Regions from separate parts of the Blastococcus jejuensis genome, predicted to be linked through region 2. Evidence: riboswitches for the same ligand, from Rfam matches in the RefSeq annotation. Region 2 holds a riboswitch; the other holds the start of a gene.
What was found. A riboswitch is a leader RNA that binds a small molecule or an ion and turns the genes downstream of it on or off. The one in region 2 is predicted to bind cyclic di-AMP.
Positions count from the first base shown of each region.

Region 1: linked by a shared signal. The riboswitch ahead of ABD644_RS08015 (peptidoglycan DD-metalloendopeptidase family protein) and the one ahead of ABD644_RS03555 (C40 family peptidase) in region 2 are both predicted to bind cyclic di-AMP.

Region 1 covers NZ_BAAAVV010000003.1:190,872-197,820, reverse strand. Annotated here, with positions in the region: gene arcC (carbamate kinase) at 1-914, shown strand, start outside; gene ABD644_RS08020 (hypothetical protein) at 1,211-1,555, shown strand; cyclic di-AMP (ydaO/yuaA leader) riboswitch at 1,951-2,105, shown strand; gene ABD644_RS08015 (peptidoglycan DD-metalloendopeptidase family protein) at 2,231-3,415, shown strand; gene ABD644_RS08010 (hypothetical protein) at 3,530-3,964, opposite strand; gene ABD644_RS08005 (prolipoprotein diacylglyceryl transferase family protein) at 4,140-5,198, opposite strand; gene ccsB (c-type cytochrome biogenesis protein CcsB) at 5,851-6,840, shown strand; gene ABD644_RS07995 (multicopper oxidase family protein) at 6,847-6,949, opposite strand, start outside.
Region 2 covers NZ_BAAAVV010000001.1:727,049-733,997, reverse strand. Annotated here, with positions in the region: gene ABD644_RS03565 (YhjD/YihY/BrkB family envelope integrity protein) at 1-502, opposite strand, end outside; gene ABD644_RS03560 (phytoene desaturase family protein) at 616-2,178, opposite strand; cyclic di-AMP (ydaO/yuaA leader) riboswitch at 2,422-2,559, shown strand; gene ABD644_RS03555 (C40 family peptidase) at 2,577-3,647, shown strand; gene ABD644_RS03550 (hypothetical protein) at 3,648-4,178, opposite strand; gene ABD644_RS03545 (ASCH domain-containing protein) at 4,205-4,609, shown strand; gene ABD644_RS03540 (hypothetical protein) at 4,597-4,773, shown strand; gene ABD644_RS03535 (DUF3817 domain-containing protein) at 4,796-5,122, shown strand; gene ABD644_RS03530 (serine hydrolase domain-containing protein) at 5,161-6,483, shown strand; gene ABD644_RS03525 (hypothetical protein) at 6,487-6,949, opposite strand, start outside.

The DNA of each region.
Region 1 (6,949 bases), on a different contig from region 2:
ACGCCCTGCTGCAGCGGGGGCAGAAACCCGACGCGGAGGTCCAGGAGGCCAACGTTCACCTGGCGGTGGCCGCTCTGGCGCCGTTGGCCGCGGAGCACGAGCTGGTGGTCACGCACGGCAACGGCCCGCAGGTCGGCGTGCTGGCGCTGCAGTCGGCCTCGGACCCTCACCTGACGACGCCGTACCCGTTCGACGTCCTGGGCGCCCAGACCCAAGGCATGATCGGCTACTGGCTGCTGCAGTCGATGCAGAACGCGCTGCCCGGACGTCAGGTGGCGGCGATCATCAACCAGACCCTGGTGCGCGCCGACGATCCGGCGTTCGGGAACCCGACGAAGTTCGTCGGCGAGGTGTACGACGAGGAGACCGCGCGGCGCCTCGCGGAAGAACGAGGCTGGACCGTGCGGGCCGACGGACAGCACTTCCGGCGTGTCGTCGGTTCGCCCACACCGGAGCGCGTGGTCGAGACCCGGCTGATCCGACTGCTGCTGAACAGCGGAGCGGTCGTAGTCTGCGCGGGCGGAGGCGGTGTGCCGGTGATCCGCAACGAACAGGGCCTGCTGGAGGGTGTCGAGGCGGTCGTCGACAAGGACATGACCTCGTCGGTGCTTGCGGAGGCGCTGGAGGCGGACGCGCTGCTGATACTCACCGACGTCCCCGGTGTGCAGCGGAACTTCGGCACCGCACACGCCGAGGCCATTCGGCGTGCCACGCCCGCGGCGCTGCGACGGATGAACTTCCCGGCTGGGTCGATGGGGCCGAAAGTTGACGCGATCTGTCGGTTCGTGGAATTGACAGGTGACGTCGGCGCCATCGGCCGGCTTGAGGACGTGGCCGCAATCCTTCGCGGTGAGGCCGGCACAGTCGTGACCCCCTCGGGGCACTATCCCGGGGTCCCACTGACGAGCGGCTGATGACCGGAGCTCACAGACGGGTAGTGAGAGACAGCGGCCGAACCGAGACGGTCCCGGAGTGCGCTCTCCGAGCTCGCGTACGCCGAGCAGATCGTCACGATCGGACCCTGGCAAGGGCACCGCCATAGGCTGCAGCAGCGCGCGGCCATGCTGTCCTAGGCTTCGTCGCCGCAGGCTCCGAGTCCTTCTATCGACCGGAAGTTGGGATGACAGACGATCGCCTTGCACGGCCGACGACGGCGCCTGGGTCCGGCCACCCCCACGAGGAGACGGCGTCCCGTGGCCGGACCGCTGCCGTGTGGAATGCCGTCACGGCCGCCATCGGGGCCATCATGGGTCTGCTGCCGCACGTCCTGCACCACGCGACCCTCTTCGCCGGTGCCGCACTCGTCACGACCAGCGGAGGGAACCTTCTCTTCGGCGCCGTCGGTCTACTGCTCTCCGTGCCTCTACTACGCCGCCTGTACCGCCGCTTCGGTACGTGGAAGGCGCCGGCCATCGGCGTCGCCCTGTTCACCGTGATGTTCAGCCTGTCCGCATTCGTCATCGGGCCGGCCATAAGCGGCAACTCCCCAACCGAGACGCCGGAGCCCGCAAGCCCGACCACCCCGACAGAGCACACCACCCACCACCCCGGCTGAAGACGGCTGTCGGCTGGACGCCGGCGATGCAGACCGGTTGACGCCAGCGCGTCCCGGCCCCCGACACTGGTCCAGCCACCTTGACTGATGATCTGCTGCTGGATGGTCCGGCCATGCCCGCGCCCTGGCCGCCGGTACCGGTCTTGTGGCACCGACCCCTGAAAGGGGCATCCTTCTCCGCACTGACCGAGGAGGACAGGGCCACGGCGTCCCGCTGAAGGGCGAGCGCGGCCCCGCTGGGGCGTGTGCATGCGCGGGCGTCGAGCAGCAGGCGTCCTCTGTGCGGTCAGCACGCGGCGATGGGGGAGTGTTACCGCAGCGTGACCAACTAGCCTGCTTCGTAGTACTGTCACCGCCAGCCCGATCGAGCCGCGATCCTCGAACCCGAGGGCCTCGGTCGGGCTCCGCCGAGCCGATCTCGGTCGACCGATCGAGGCGGACCGGGGACCCATGTCCCATGGGGTGAATCCTGCGCGTCACGTCGACCGCAGGTAGGGCGTTCTCCTGCCCGAACCCGTCAGCTAACCCGGTAGGCGGCCAGGGAGAACGGAGCCCGTCGCCTTGGCGACCCTGCCTGCGCCACGCACCCCGGGACTCTCTGCGTCTCGCCGGGCCAGCACCCGCCCTCTACAGGCACGCCGCGTGTCAAGTACGGCGCTCGTCACCCTGGGGTGCGTGGTCATCAGCATGTTGCTCGGCATCCTCGGCTCACCCGCAGCCGCCGCCCCATCGGATCCGCCCGCTGAGGGGGCCGGCGACGTGGCTGCCGGGCAGTCCGCGCGTGACGCGGCGGCCGCCGAAGTCGAGCGCATCGAGCGGTTCGTCGCCCAGGCGGAGGAGGAGCTCGCACGGTTGACCGTCGAGGCTGAGGCGGCCACCGATGCAGCACGGCGGGCGCAAGCCGAACTCGCTACCGCACAAGCCTCAGCCGACAGCGCTGCAGCTGCGCTCCAGGCCGCCACCGCAGAGGTCAACCAGGCGCGCGTCGAGATCGCTGATCTCGGCCGGGAGAGTTATATGGGCACCGACGCCTTCGGCACCACAGCGGCGCTTCTTGATGCCGACGGGCCCGCAGAGTTCCTGCAGCGCGCGGTCACCCTCGACCTGCTGAGCGATGACCGCGCCGAGAGGCTCGCCGAGTTCCGCGTCATCGAGGAACAACAGGTGCGGGCCGAGGCGGCTGCCCAGGACTCCGTCGCCGAACGCGACGAGGCCGCCCGCGGCGCGGCAGAGGCCGAGGCCGCGGTCCAAGCGGACGTGGTTCGGGCGCAGGAGGCACACAACGACGCGATCGCGCAGCAGGCAGACTACGGCCGGCAGCTGCAGCAGGCCGAAATAGAACTTCTCCGACTGCAGGGAGTCGCAGACCCCGAATGGGCCTGGGCGCAGGGGATCAACGCTGAGAACGCCCGGACCGATGCGGCCATCGCCGCGAATGCAGCAGCGGCCGCGAACGGCCAGGCCGTCCCGCCGACCACCGGTCGCATCACCTCTTGCTACGGCGCGCGCTGGGGTGCCATGCACTACGGCGTCGACATCGCCGCGCCTATCGGGACGCCGATCTACACGCCGCAAGCGGGTCGCGTGCTGCAAGCCGGTCCGGCCAGCGGTTTCGGTCTGGCTGTCTACATCCAGCACGACGACGGCTCGATCACCGTCTACGGCCACATCAACGACTACTTCGTCTCCGCCGGCCAGCAGGTGTCCACCGGTCAGCAGATCGCCGAGGTCGGCAACAGGGGCCAGTCGACCGGTCCGCACCTGCACTTCGAAGTGCACACCGGCGGCCTCTACCGGAATCGGACGGATCCGATGGCTTGGCTGGCTGCCCGCGGAGTGTCACTGGGTGGGGGCTGCTGACCCGACGACGCTCCGAGCTCCGCGGAGTTGCGAGGGTCGGCGAGTCGTCCCACGTGCCGGGCAGCCGGGCCGAGCCGCCAGTCGCTCCTCAGAATCTCGCGAACTGGCCGCGTGTCACGAGGCTGGACCGGGCGCCCGGCGCAGCTGCGGGGGGATCAACTCCTGCACGCGCGGCAGGAGGCTAGGCGCGCACGTGGACAGCTCGTCCTGGAGGACCAGGAGGAGGGACAAGGAGCTGCCGTTTTCGTCGTCGATCTGGAAGCGGCCATCCGGGTGTCGCCGCGCGAAATCCAGGACCGCGGACACGTCCCGGTCCACGGCATCCTGGGATCGCGACACAGCGTCCTCGGCGCATGTCTCACCCAAGCCGTGCAGCGCGGCGTGGACGTGACTGACGTCGCCGTCGGGGACGCTGGTGAAGGTCGATTCTGTCGGGCGGGTCAGAAGGGTGGCCGGTGCTCGCTCGTCGTTCGGCCCCACGACGATGACAGCGGCCAGGAATCCGGCTAGGGCCAGGAGGATGAACGGAAGGGCGATCGAAACCCGCACAGGCAGCCGTCGGTGGCGGGGACCCGGAGTGCCGTCCGGCATCAGTGTGCCCCCCATCCGCTGGCCGCCTCCTGGAAAGGATCGCACTCGCCGGCTGGCATCCGGATGATGCGTGCGCCCCCGTACCGAGGTCTCGCGGGTGCCACTCGCGAACCGGTTGGGTTGTGAGCGTCGGTCAGGAGCCCGCGGCGCTCATCAGTACGCCGACTGCCGTCGCCAGCACCAGGAGTGCCAGGACCAGCGTGGTCACTCGTCCCCAACTGGTGGAGCGCGGGATGCCGCGCAGCGGGAAGAGGACCTGCCGGCCGGCGATGTAGGTGGACAGGCCGGCCACGAGAAGTAGGCCGTCGACCGGCGGGTCGAGGGACACGACCGCGACCAGCGCGGCGATAGCCACGGCCCCGGCCATCGCAGACTCCATCAGTTGGACGGGAATGCGGCGGACCCCGACCCGCCGATCCGAGGACCACACCCCCCAGCGGGAGGCCGTCGGCAGTCCCGCACAGCAGCCACCCAGCAGGCAGCCCAATCGGCCGATCATCATGCCGAACAGCAGTCCAGGGGTGGTCACGTCCAGCACCGCGCCGACGGAGATGCCCGCCCACCAGCTGCCCACGCCGAGTGTCGTCAGAGCGGCCAGTACGAAGCCCTGGACCGACATGCCGGCCCGGAGCAGTCCGCCCGGCTCGGCGCGATGTGTCAGCACGTAGTAGACCTTCGCCCCGACGAGCCCCGTCAGACAGGCCAGGAGCGACACCAGGAGCAGGCGTCCCACCGGCACCTGACGTTGCGAAGCCAGCAGGGCCTGGAGGACCAGGGCCACGACCGTCCCCAGTCCCACCAGGGAGGGCCACGCGCCGACCCTGACCCCGGGAGCCAGGACCCTGGCCACGGGCAGATAGCTCGTGTTCCCGGTCGTGGTCGCCGTGGGCAGCCGGAGGAAGGCCTGGCTCTTCAGACCGGTCGAGGCCCTCGGACCGTCACCGCGTAGCGGTGTCGCCGTCACTTTCCACTGGCCGGCCGAGATGCCGCTGATTCGAGCCGACAGTGCGATGCGTCCGCTGCCAGGAACCACCCGCTCGAGCGTGTGCACGACCTGAAATGCATCCCCGGTGGCGCCGGATCCGCCGACGCGGGCCCCGGTGAACCGCACACTGACGGGGTACGGCTCGTCGGCGGCCTCGGCATCGAACCAGTAGGTCAGAGCCAATCCCTGCGGCTCGAGGTCTCGCACCGGTTCGCAGGTCCACGACAACACCTCGACCGGGCCGACCGGTTTGTTCGCTACGAGCCGTGGGCGAACGGTGACAAAGCCTGCTTGCGCGCCGCGCGGCTCCGGGGGCGACCCGACACCCTTCCCGGTGCCGGCAGGGGGCGGGGCAGGGGTGGTGGGCGAGGACGTGGCCGGTGGAACTGTCGGCGGCTTCGCCGGGCGCCGTGGCACCGATGTAGTAAGCAAGGTCTCCGTCCGCATGGTGGCCAGTCGCTGCGTCGCCGGTTGCGGTGGCCGCGGCAGCGATCTGGGCGGTCGGAACGCGGACGGCATCTGCGCACTGCCGGGCGCCGCCTTCGCCACCTCGGTACCCGGCGCATCGAGAGGCGGCGGCTGCGCAGCTCTCTGAGGACGCGGCGCGCCCGAGGTCGGAGCTCCCCGCCTGCCCGGGGACTTGCCCCGTCGTGACTTGCCGGCCATTTGGCCCCACCTCGATCGGCAGCAGTTGTCGGACGAGCACTGCCTCGACTCGGGGACGGGGCAGAGGTCGGTATCTCCTCCGGGCCGGGCACCAGCAGGCCTGCTCGCGTCGCAGCGCAGCAAAGTCTACTATCAAGGTTAGTAGAGGCCTTGACGGTGGGCCCGCCCGCCGCATCACCCATCTGGAGCCGGTGTGTCTCCTGCAGCGCTCGCGTCGCTCTCCGACGCTCTGTTCTCCACCAGCATCGCGGTCTACTCGCTGGCGCTGGTCGGCTACTGCGCCGAACTCGCGTTCGGCCGACGCGCGCAGAATGCCGGCTCGGAACTGCAGGTGCCGGCGGCCGCCGCCGCGGGACGGCACAGCACTGCGGTCCTCGCCTCTGTCTCGGTCCCCGGGGTGGACCAGGAGCCGCGCGCCGGCCGGCCTGCAACGGTCGGACGTGTCGCAGTCGGCCTGACCGTCATCGCCGCACTTGCCCAGGCTGGTGTTCTGCTCACGCGCGGGCTGGCGACCCAGCGCCTGCCTTGGGGCAACGTCTACGAGTTCGGCACGGCGGTAGTCCTCGTGGCCGTTGTCACGTTTCTCGTTGCCGTCGACAGGGTGCCGGGTAGTCGACGACTGGGCGCCTTCGTCGTCGGACCTGCCGCCCTGTCCCTCGTCCTCGTCGGCCTTCTGCTGTATGCCCCAGCCGGCCCGCTCGTGGCCGCCCTCCGGTCGGCCTGGTTGGGCGTCCATGTCACTGCCGCGGTGCTCGGCTTCGGCACGTTCATGGTCAGCGGTATCGCCAATGCCCTCTACCTACTGCGCCTGCGCAGCGACGCGAGGCCGGCGGACACTGCGTCGGGCGAGGGGACGTGGCTGTCCCGGCTTCCCAGTGCCGAGACCTTCGACCGCGTGGGACACCGCACCGCCGTCTTCGGTTTCCCGATCTGGACCTTCGCGGTCATCGCCGGAGCGATCTGGGCCGAGAGCGCCTGGGGTCGCTTCTGGGGATGGGATCCGAAGGAAACATGGGCGTTCATCGCCTGGGTCATCTACGCCGCTTATCTGCATGCCCGGTCCACCGCGGGATGGCGTGGCCGCCGGGCCGCCTGGATCAACCTTGTCGGCCTGACCGCCATGATCTTCAATCTCCTGTACGTCAACTACGTCGCGACGGGGCTGCACTCCTACGCTGGCTGAGGGTTGTCAGGAGACGTAGGACAACGCCGTCATCATGCCGAGCTCGCCGTGGTAGATGTTGTGACAGTGGACGAGCCACTGCCCGGGGTTGTCTGCCTCCAGGTCCACC
Region 2 (6,949 bases):
CGCCGATCAGCGCGATGCCTCGCACCCGTCCCCCGCCCACGACCCGGAACCCCCAGGCCAGCGGCAGGGTCAACGCGACGAGCACCGAGTAGAAGCCGACCGCGATGCGGCCGAGTGCCGCCCCGGCCCCGCCGGTGTCGGCGAGGTCGGCCATCACCCCGGCGGCGAGCAGCAGCGGGTAGAGCAGCACCGGGGCGAGCAGCAGCAGCGGCAGCGCGGCGAGACGGCCGCGCCAGGCGGTCATCGCCTCCTCCCGCCCGCTGAACCGCAGGAGCGCGCGGCGCAGCCCCTCGCCGTAGAGCGACATCGGCAGCAGGGCCAGGACCCCACCGAGCAGGTCGAGCCGCGCGCCCGCGTCGACCAGCCGGGCGAGGGCGTCCGGCGCACCGAGCTCGGCCGGCAGCAGGTCGCCCAGCCGGCCGCCGAGCTCGCGCACGGTGCCGGTGGACGTGAGCAGCCCGGTGAGCGCGAACGCCAGCACCAGCAGCGGGACGACGGCGATGCCCGCGTAGAAGGTCAGGCCGGCCGCGATGAGCGCGAGGTCGCGGCCGTGCAGACGCCGCCGGATGTCCGAGGCGAGGTCGGCCAGGCCGGCTCGGAGGCCTGGCCCCGGTGTCAGCGCGGGTCCAGGAGGTGGCGGGCCGCCGCGTAGCCGCCGAGTCCGCTGACCGCACCGCCGCGCACCGTGCCACCCGAGGACGCCGCGACGATCCGCGGGTGCCCGGTGGCCACGCCCCAGCCGCCGACCTCGTCGTCGGTGGCGGCGACCGGCCAGGCCAGGTCGCCGTGGAAGATGTGCCCGCCCGGCATGCCCAACGACGCCTCGACGTCGACGGGTGAGGCGGCCTGCAGGCAGGGGCGCCCGTGCGCGTCGCGGGCCAGACAGTCGAGCAGCGGCTCCTCCAGGTGCGCGTCGAGCTGCGCCACCACCCGGCGGACCGCCTCGTCGCGCGTGCCGTCCGGGTCGTCGCGGTAGAGCTCGGCGGGGGTGTGCAGGCCGAACAGGGTGAGCGTGTGGTGCCCGGTGGCCCGCTCGGTCGGGCCGAGGATGGACGCGTCGCTCAGCGAGTGGCAGTACACCTCGAACGGGATGACGTCGGGCAGCCGGCCGGCGGCGGCCTGGGCGTAGGCGGCGTCGATCTGGCTCGCGGCCTCGTCGACGTGGAACGTGCCGGCGAAGGCGGTCGCCGGGTCGGTGCCCGACCGCAACCGGGGCAGCCGGGCCAGCACCATGTTGACCTTCAGCTGCGAGCCCGACGGCCGCGGCCCGGGATCGGCCCCGGTCAGCTCGGCCAGCACGGTCGGGGCGGCGCCGCAGACCACGTGTCCCGCGTCCACCGAGCGCTGCCTCCCGTCGTCGTCGGTCCAGCTGACCGTGACGCCGTCGGCGCGCGGATCGAGCGCGGTCACCGTGGCCCGGGTGACCAGCTCGGCGCCGTGCCGCCGCGCGGCCGCCGCCATGGCCCCGCTGACGGCACCCATGCCGCCCACCGGCACCCGCCACTGCCCGGTCCCGTTGCCCACGAGGTGGTACAGGAAGCAGCGGCCGGCCAGGCCGTCGGCGGCGTGCACGTCGGCGAACGTGCCGATGAGCCCGTCGGTCAGCGCCACGCCGCGCACGACGTCGTCGCTGAGGTGGTCGCCGACCACGTCGGCCAGCGGCCGCTCCCGCAGGTCGTGCCACAGCTCCGGGTCGCGCAGCCGCGCCTCGAGCTCGGCCGGTGCGAGCAGGGGCTCGACCAGGGTGGGGGCGAGGTCCTCGGCGAGGCCGGCCAGCCGGCCGTAGAAGCGCTGCCAGCCCGCGAACTCGGCGTCGGAGCCGGTGAGGGCGGCGAACGAGGTGGCCGTGGCCGGGCCCTCCTCCCGCTCGACGAGCAGCCCGCCGGGGCGGCCGTCACGGGTCAGCGCCGTGTAGGACGCGACCGTGCGGTCGGCCAGCCGGATGTCGAGGTCGAGATCGCCGACGATGCGATCCGGGAGCAGGCTGACCAGGTAGGAGTACGCCGACAGCCGGACGTCGACGCCCTCGAACACCTGACGGCTGACCGCGGCCCCACCGAGGGCCGCCTGCCGCTCGAGGACGAGGACCGACCGGCCGGCCCGGGCGAGGTAGGCGGCGGCGACCAGGCCGTTGTGCCCGCCGCCGACCACGACGACGTCGTATCTGCTGTGCTCCACCGGCGGACGGTATCCGGCCCGTCCGGGGCACTGCCACCGGCCCGTCACCGGCGGGGATTCCGCAGCGTCACCGCCGTCGTCACGAGACCGTGACGGACCGGTTCGCGCAAGGGTTCGGGAAAGTTGGTGCAGAAGGCCACAAATAACATCTTTGTCATTGTCACGGCGTGGTCACGCACCTTACGGTGCGTGTGTCCATCGGGGCTTTCAGTCACTGTCTGAGTGACACCCGGATGGGCGCCGTCGAGCCGGTCGCCCGCACTCGCAGGCGACGGGCCGGGGACCCACCGAAGCACTGGGGTGCAGCGCCGCATCCGCGACGCCGGGCGAACTCCCGCCCGAACCCGTCAGCTAACCCGGTAGGCGGCTCGTGGACGAGAACGGAGAGCCGCCGCACCATGGCGACTGCAACCCCCGCCGCACCGCGCGCGGCCACCCGCCGCCGGTTCGCCCTGCGCTCCGGCTTCGCTCTCGTCGCGGCCGTCGGCATCCTGGTCGCGGGGGTTCCCGCCCAGGCCGCCCCCGGCGATCCGGGCACGTCCGCCGAGGCCGCCGAGCTCGTCGCGGCCCGCGGCCACGAACTCGAGGTCGTCACCGAGCAGTTCAACGAGGCCCGCGAGACGCTCGTCGCCCAGCACGCCGCCGCCGAGGCCGCCGTCGCCGCGTCCAACCAGGCGCAGGCCGCGCTGCTGGCGGCCCAGCAGGCCGTCCGCGGCATCGCCCGCACCGCCTACACCGGCGAGTCGATGAGCTCCTTCCGCGCGCTGATGACCAGCGAGTCGGCCGACGAGTTCGTCGACCGCGTCGCCACCCTGCAGATGGTCGCCGGCCACCAGAACGAGGTCCTCGGCGTGGCCGCCACCGCCAGCATCGCCGCGGCCCAGGCCCAGGCCACCGCCCAGGAGGCCGCGGCGCAGGCGCAGGCGACCTACGACGCCGTCGCCGCCCAGCAGGCCGATCTCGAGGCGCAGATCGCCGACTACCAGGCGCTCTACGACCGGCTCAGCCTGGCCGAGCAGCAGGCCGCCGTCGCCGCCCACCACGGGGACGACCGCGCCAGCCGCGACGACCGCAGCGAGCTCGTCGCCGCCACCGGCCCGATCGTCGCCGGCAGCCAGGCGGCGCAGGTCGCCGTCGACACGGCCATGGCCCAGCGCGGCAAGCCCTACGTCTGGGCCGCGTCCGGGCCGCGCTCCTTCGACTGCTCAGGGCTGACGGCGTTCGCCTACGCCGCCGCCGGCGTGCGGCTGCCGCACTCCAGTCGCATGCAGGCCGGCATGGGCCAGTCGGTCTCCCGGGCCGAGCTCCAGCCCGGTGACCTGGTCTTCTTCTACAGCCCGGTCAGCCACGTGGGCATCTACATCGGCAACGGGCAGATGGTGCACGCGCCGACCTCCGGCGACGTCGTCAAGGTCGCCAGCATCGACGCGATGGGTGGCTACGCCGGCGCTCGCCGGATCGCCGGCTGATCACCCCACCCGCTGCAACAGCCCCCAGACGAACGCCGCCCGGCGCCCGCCGGGCAGCTCCACCTCCCACCGGGTGACGACGCCCGGGTCGACGCTGCGGGCCCCGGGCAGGCCGACGACGTCGTCCAGGGTGTGCTCCCACACGAGCAGGGCGTCGGCGGTGGCCGGCGGGACGGGGGAGCCCGGCGCCCGCACCAGGTGCTCGTTGAGCACCGAGCCGCCCGGGCCGGTCAGCACCTCCCAGTAGAGGTGCGGCCACAGCGGCACCGGCCAGCGGCGCACCTGGACGTCGAGGTCGCCGAACCGGCGGTCCTCGAGCTCGTCGGGCGGGCCGAGCACCGCCGTGCGCAGCGCCAGGCCGCGCGGGGCCCGGGGCGAGTGCTGCAGCGCCTGCCAGCGGGTGTGCGCGGCGTGCGCCTCCCGGCGGCTGGCGCCCAGCCGCGGGAGCGCCTCGGCGACGAGATCCGGGCGGACGTCGGCCATCCGCCGGAGCAGCACGAGGCAGAACTCCCGCCTGGCCAGTCCCCGCACGGGCCCGACCCTGCCAGGATGCGGTCGTGCTGATCGACCCGGCCACCGCCGCGGGGATCGCGGACGGCTCGGTGACCCTCGCCTTCCGCCGCTGGGACCGCCCGCGCATGCGCCCGGGCGGCACCCAGCGGACGGCGGCAGGCGTCGTCCGTATCGACTCGGTCGACGAGGTGGACCCCGACAGCCTGACCGAGGACGACGCCGTGCAGAGCGGCGTCCGCTCGCTGGCCGAGCTCCACCGGCTGCTCGACCGGCGGCCCGGCGCGCACGTGTACCGCCTGCGGGTGGGGCCTGCCGGCCCCGATCCGCGGGTGGAATTGCGCGAGCAGGCCACGCTGTCGGCCGACGAGCGCCGCGCCGTCGACGCCCGGCTGGACCGGTGGGACGCCGCGGCCCGGGGCGGGCGTGGACGCGGCAGGTGCTCGCGCTGATCGCCGACAGGCCGGGCGTCCGCGCGCCCGACCTCGCCGCCTCGCTCGGGCGCGAGACGCTCTCGTTCAAGCGCGACGTCCGCAAGCTCAAGGAGCTGGGACTGACCCGCAGCCTGGCGGTCGGGTATGAAATATCACCCCGCGGCCGGGCCTACCTGCGCTGACCGGCCGGGGAGGATCGGGGCTGTGAACCCCCGTACCGCAGCCACCGCGTTCCGTGCCGTCGCGATCGCCGAGGCGATCTCCTGGATCGGCCTGCTCGCCGGCATGTTCGTCAAGTACGTCCCGCAGACCACCGAGATCGGCGTGCAGGTGTTCGGCCCGATCCACGGCGCGGTCTTCGTCGCCTACGTCCTCCTCGCCCTGGTCGCGAGCCGGGCCCTCCGCTGGTCGCGGGGCACCACCCTGCTCGCCCTGCTCGCCTCGATCCCGCCCCTGGCCACCGTCTGGTTCGAGCGCCGCGCCACCCGCGCCGGTGACCTCCCGGTCGGGAGTGCCGTTCCCGCGTCCTGAGCGGCGCACGCCGGCGGCGGATGGATACGGTCCCCGTCATGCCCGAGCCCGTCCTGCCCTCCACCGCCCGCCTGCTCCTGGCCCGCACGGCGCGGACCCAGCGGGAGGGGCGGGCGCCGAGCCTGGTCGCCGGGGTCGTGCGCGACGGCGGCCTGGCCTGGTCGGCCGCGCGGGGTGAGGTGCCCGAGCCGCACGCCGACGTCCAGTACCGGCTGGGATCGATCAGCAAGACCGTGACCGCCGTCGTCGTGATGCGGCTGCGCGACGAGGGTCGGCTGCACCTCGACGACCACCTCGAGGAGCACCTGCCGGGCACGCCGCTCGGCGACCGCACGGTCGGTCAGTTGCTCTCCCACCTGGCCGGTGCCTCGGCCGAGAGCCCCGGCGGCTGGTGGGAGCGCACGCCCGGCGGCTCGCTCGGCGAGCTGGGGCTGGGGCCGTCCGACGTCGTCCTCGGTGCCGCCCGCCGGTTCCACTACTCGAACCTCGGGTTCGGGCTGCTGGGTGAGCTCGTGGCGCGGCTGCGCGGGACCTCGTGGGAGGACGCCGTCACCGCCGAGGTGCTCGCCCCGCTGGGCATGACCCGGACGACCCCGCGCCCGGTCGAGCCGGCCGCCGAGGGCCGGGCGGTGCACCCGTGGGCCGACGTCGTCCTCGCCGAGCCCGAGCACCATGCCGGCGTCATGGCCGCGGCCGGCCAGCTCTGGGCGTCGCTGACCGACCTGGGGCGGTTCGGCGCCTTCCTGCTCGGCGACACCGCCGGCGTGCTCGACCCCGCCACGCTCGAGGAGATGACCGTCCCGGCGGGCGTCGACTCCTCGGCTGCGGGCTGGGCCTCCTACGGGCTCGGCCTGCAGGTGCTGCGCGTCGACGGGTGCACGCTGGTCGGGCACGGCGGCTCGATGCCCGGCTTCCTGGCCGGGGTGTTCGTCGACCGCGACGAGCAGATCGGCGCGGTGTCCCTGACCAACTCGACCTCGGGCGTGGACCCGCTGGTCTTCGGCCTGCTGACCGACCTGCGGGCCGCGGAGCCGCGGATCGTGGAGCCCTGGACGCCGGCGCCCTCACCCCTGCCGCTGGAGCGGCTCGGCGTCTGGTTCTGGGGCCCGTCGCCCTACGTGCTGCGCTCCGTGGGCAGCGACCTGCTGCACCTGGGCCCGTTGCCGGGCCGCAGTGGGCGGGCCAGCCGGTTCTCCCCGCGGGACGACGGCACCTGGGTTGGGCTGGACGGCTACTTCGCCGGCGAGACGCTGCGGATCGCCGAGGACCACCTGGACCTCGACACGTTCATCTTCACGCGCACGCCCTACGACCCCGAGGCGCCGGTGCCCGGCGGCGTGCACGAGCACGGCTGGCAGTAGCCCTCACGCGCCGCGACGGCGGCGGAGCAACCAGGCGCTCCCCAGGCCGACCGCGAGCACCACCGCCGCACCGAGCCCGAGCAGCAGCAGGTCCGGGCCGCCGGGCTGCTCCGTCCCCGCCTCGCCCTCCAGGGGAAGCCCTCCGGGGGCCCCGGTCGACGTCGTCAGGTTCGTCAGGTCGGCCAGTTCACCGACCACGAGCGGGTCGAGCTCTGCGGTCCCGCCGCAGAGGCCCGCTCGGTACTGGCCGTCCGGCAGATCGGGATCGCTGGTCGCGAAGACGACGAACGGGCCCTTGCCCGACAGCTCCAGCCCGCAGCTGGCGCTCGACGACGCCGTGACCACGCCTTGCGCCTCGCGCACCTCACCCTTGAACACCACGTGCGCGGTGAACACGAGCAGCGCCGGGTCACCGCTGCCGATGACCGGCCAGTCGGGGTGGTCGACGTCGCGGGAGAGCAGCGAT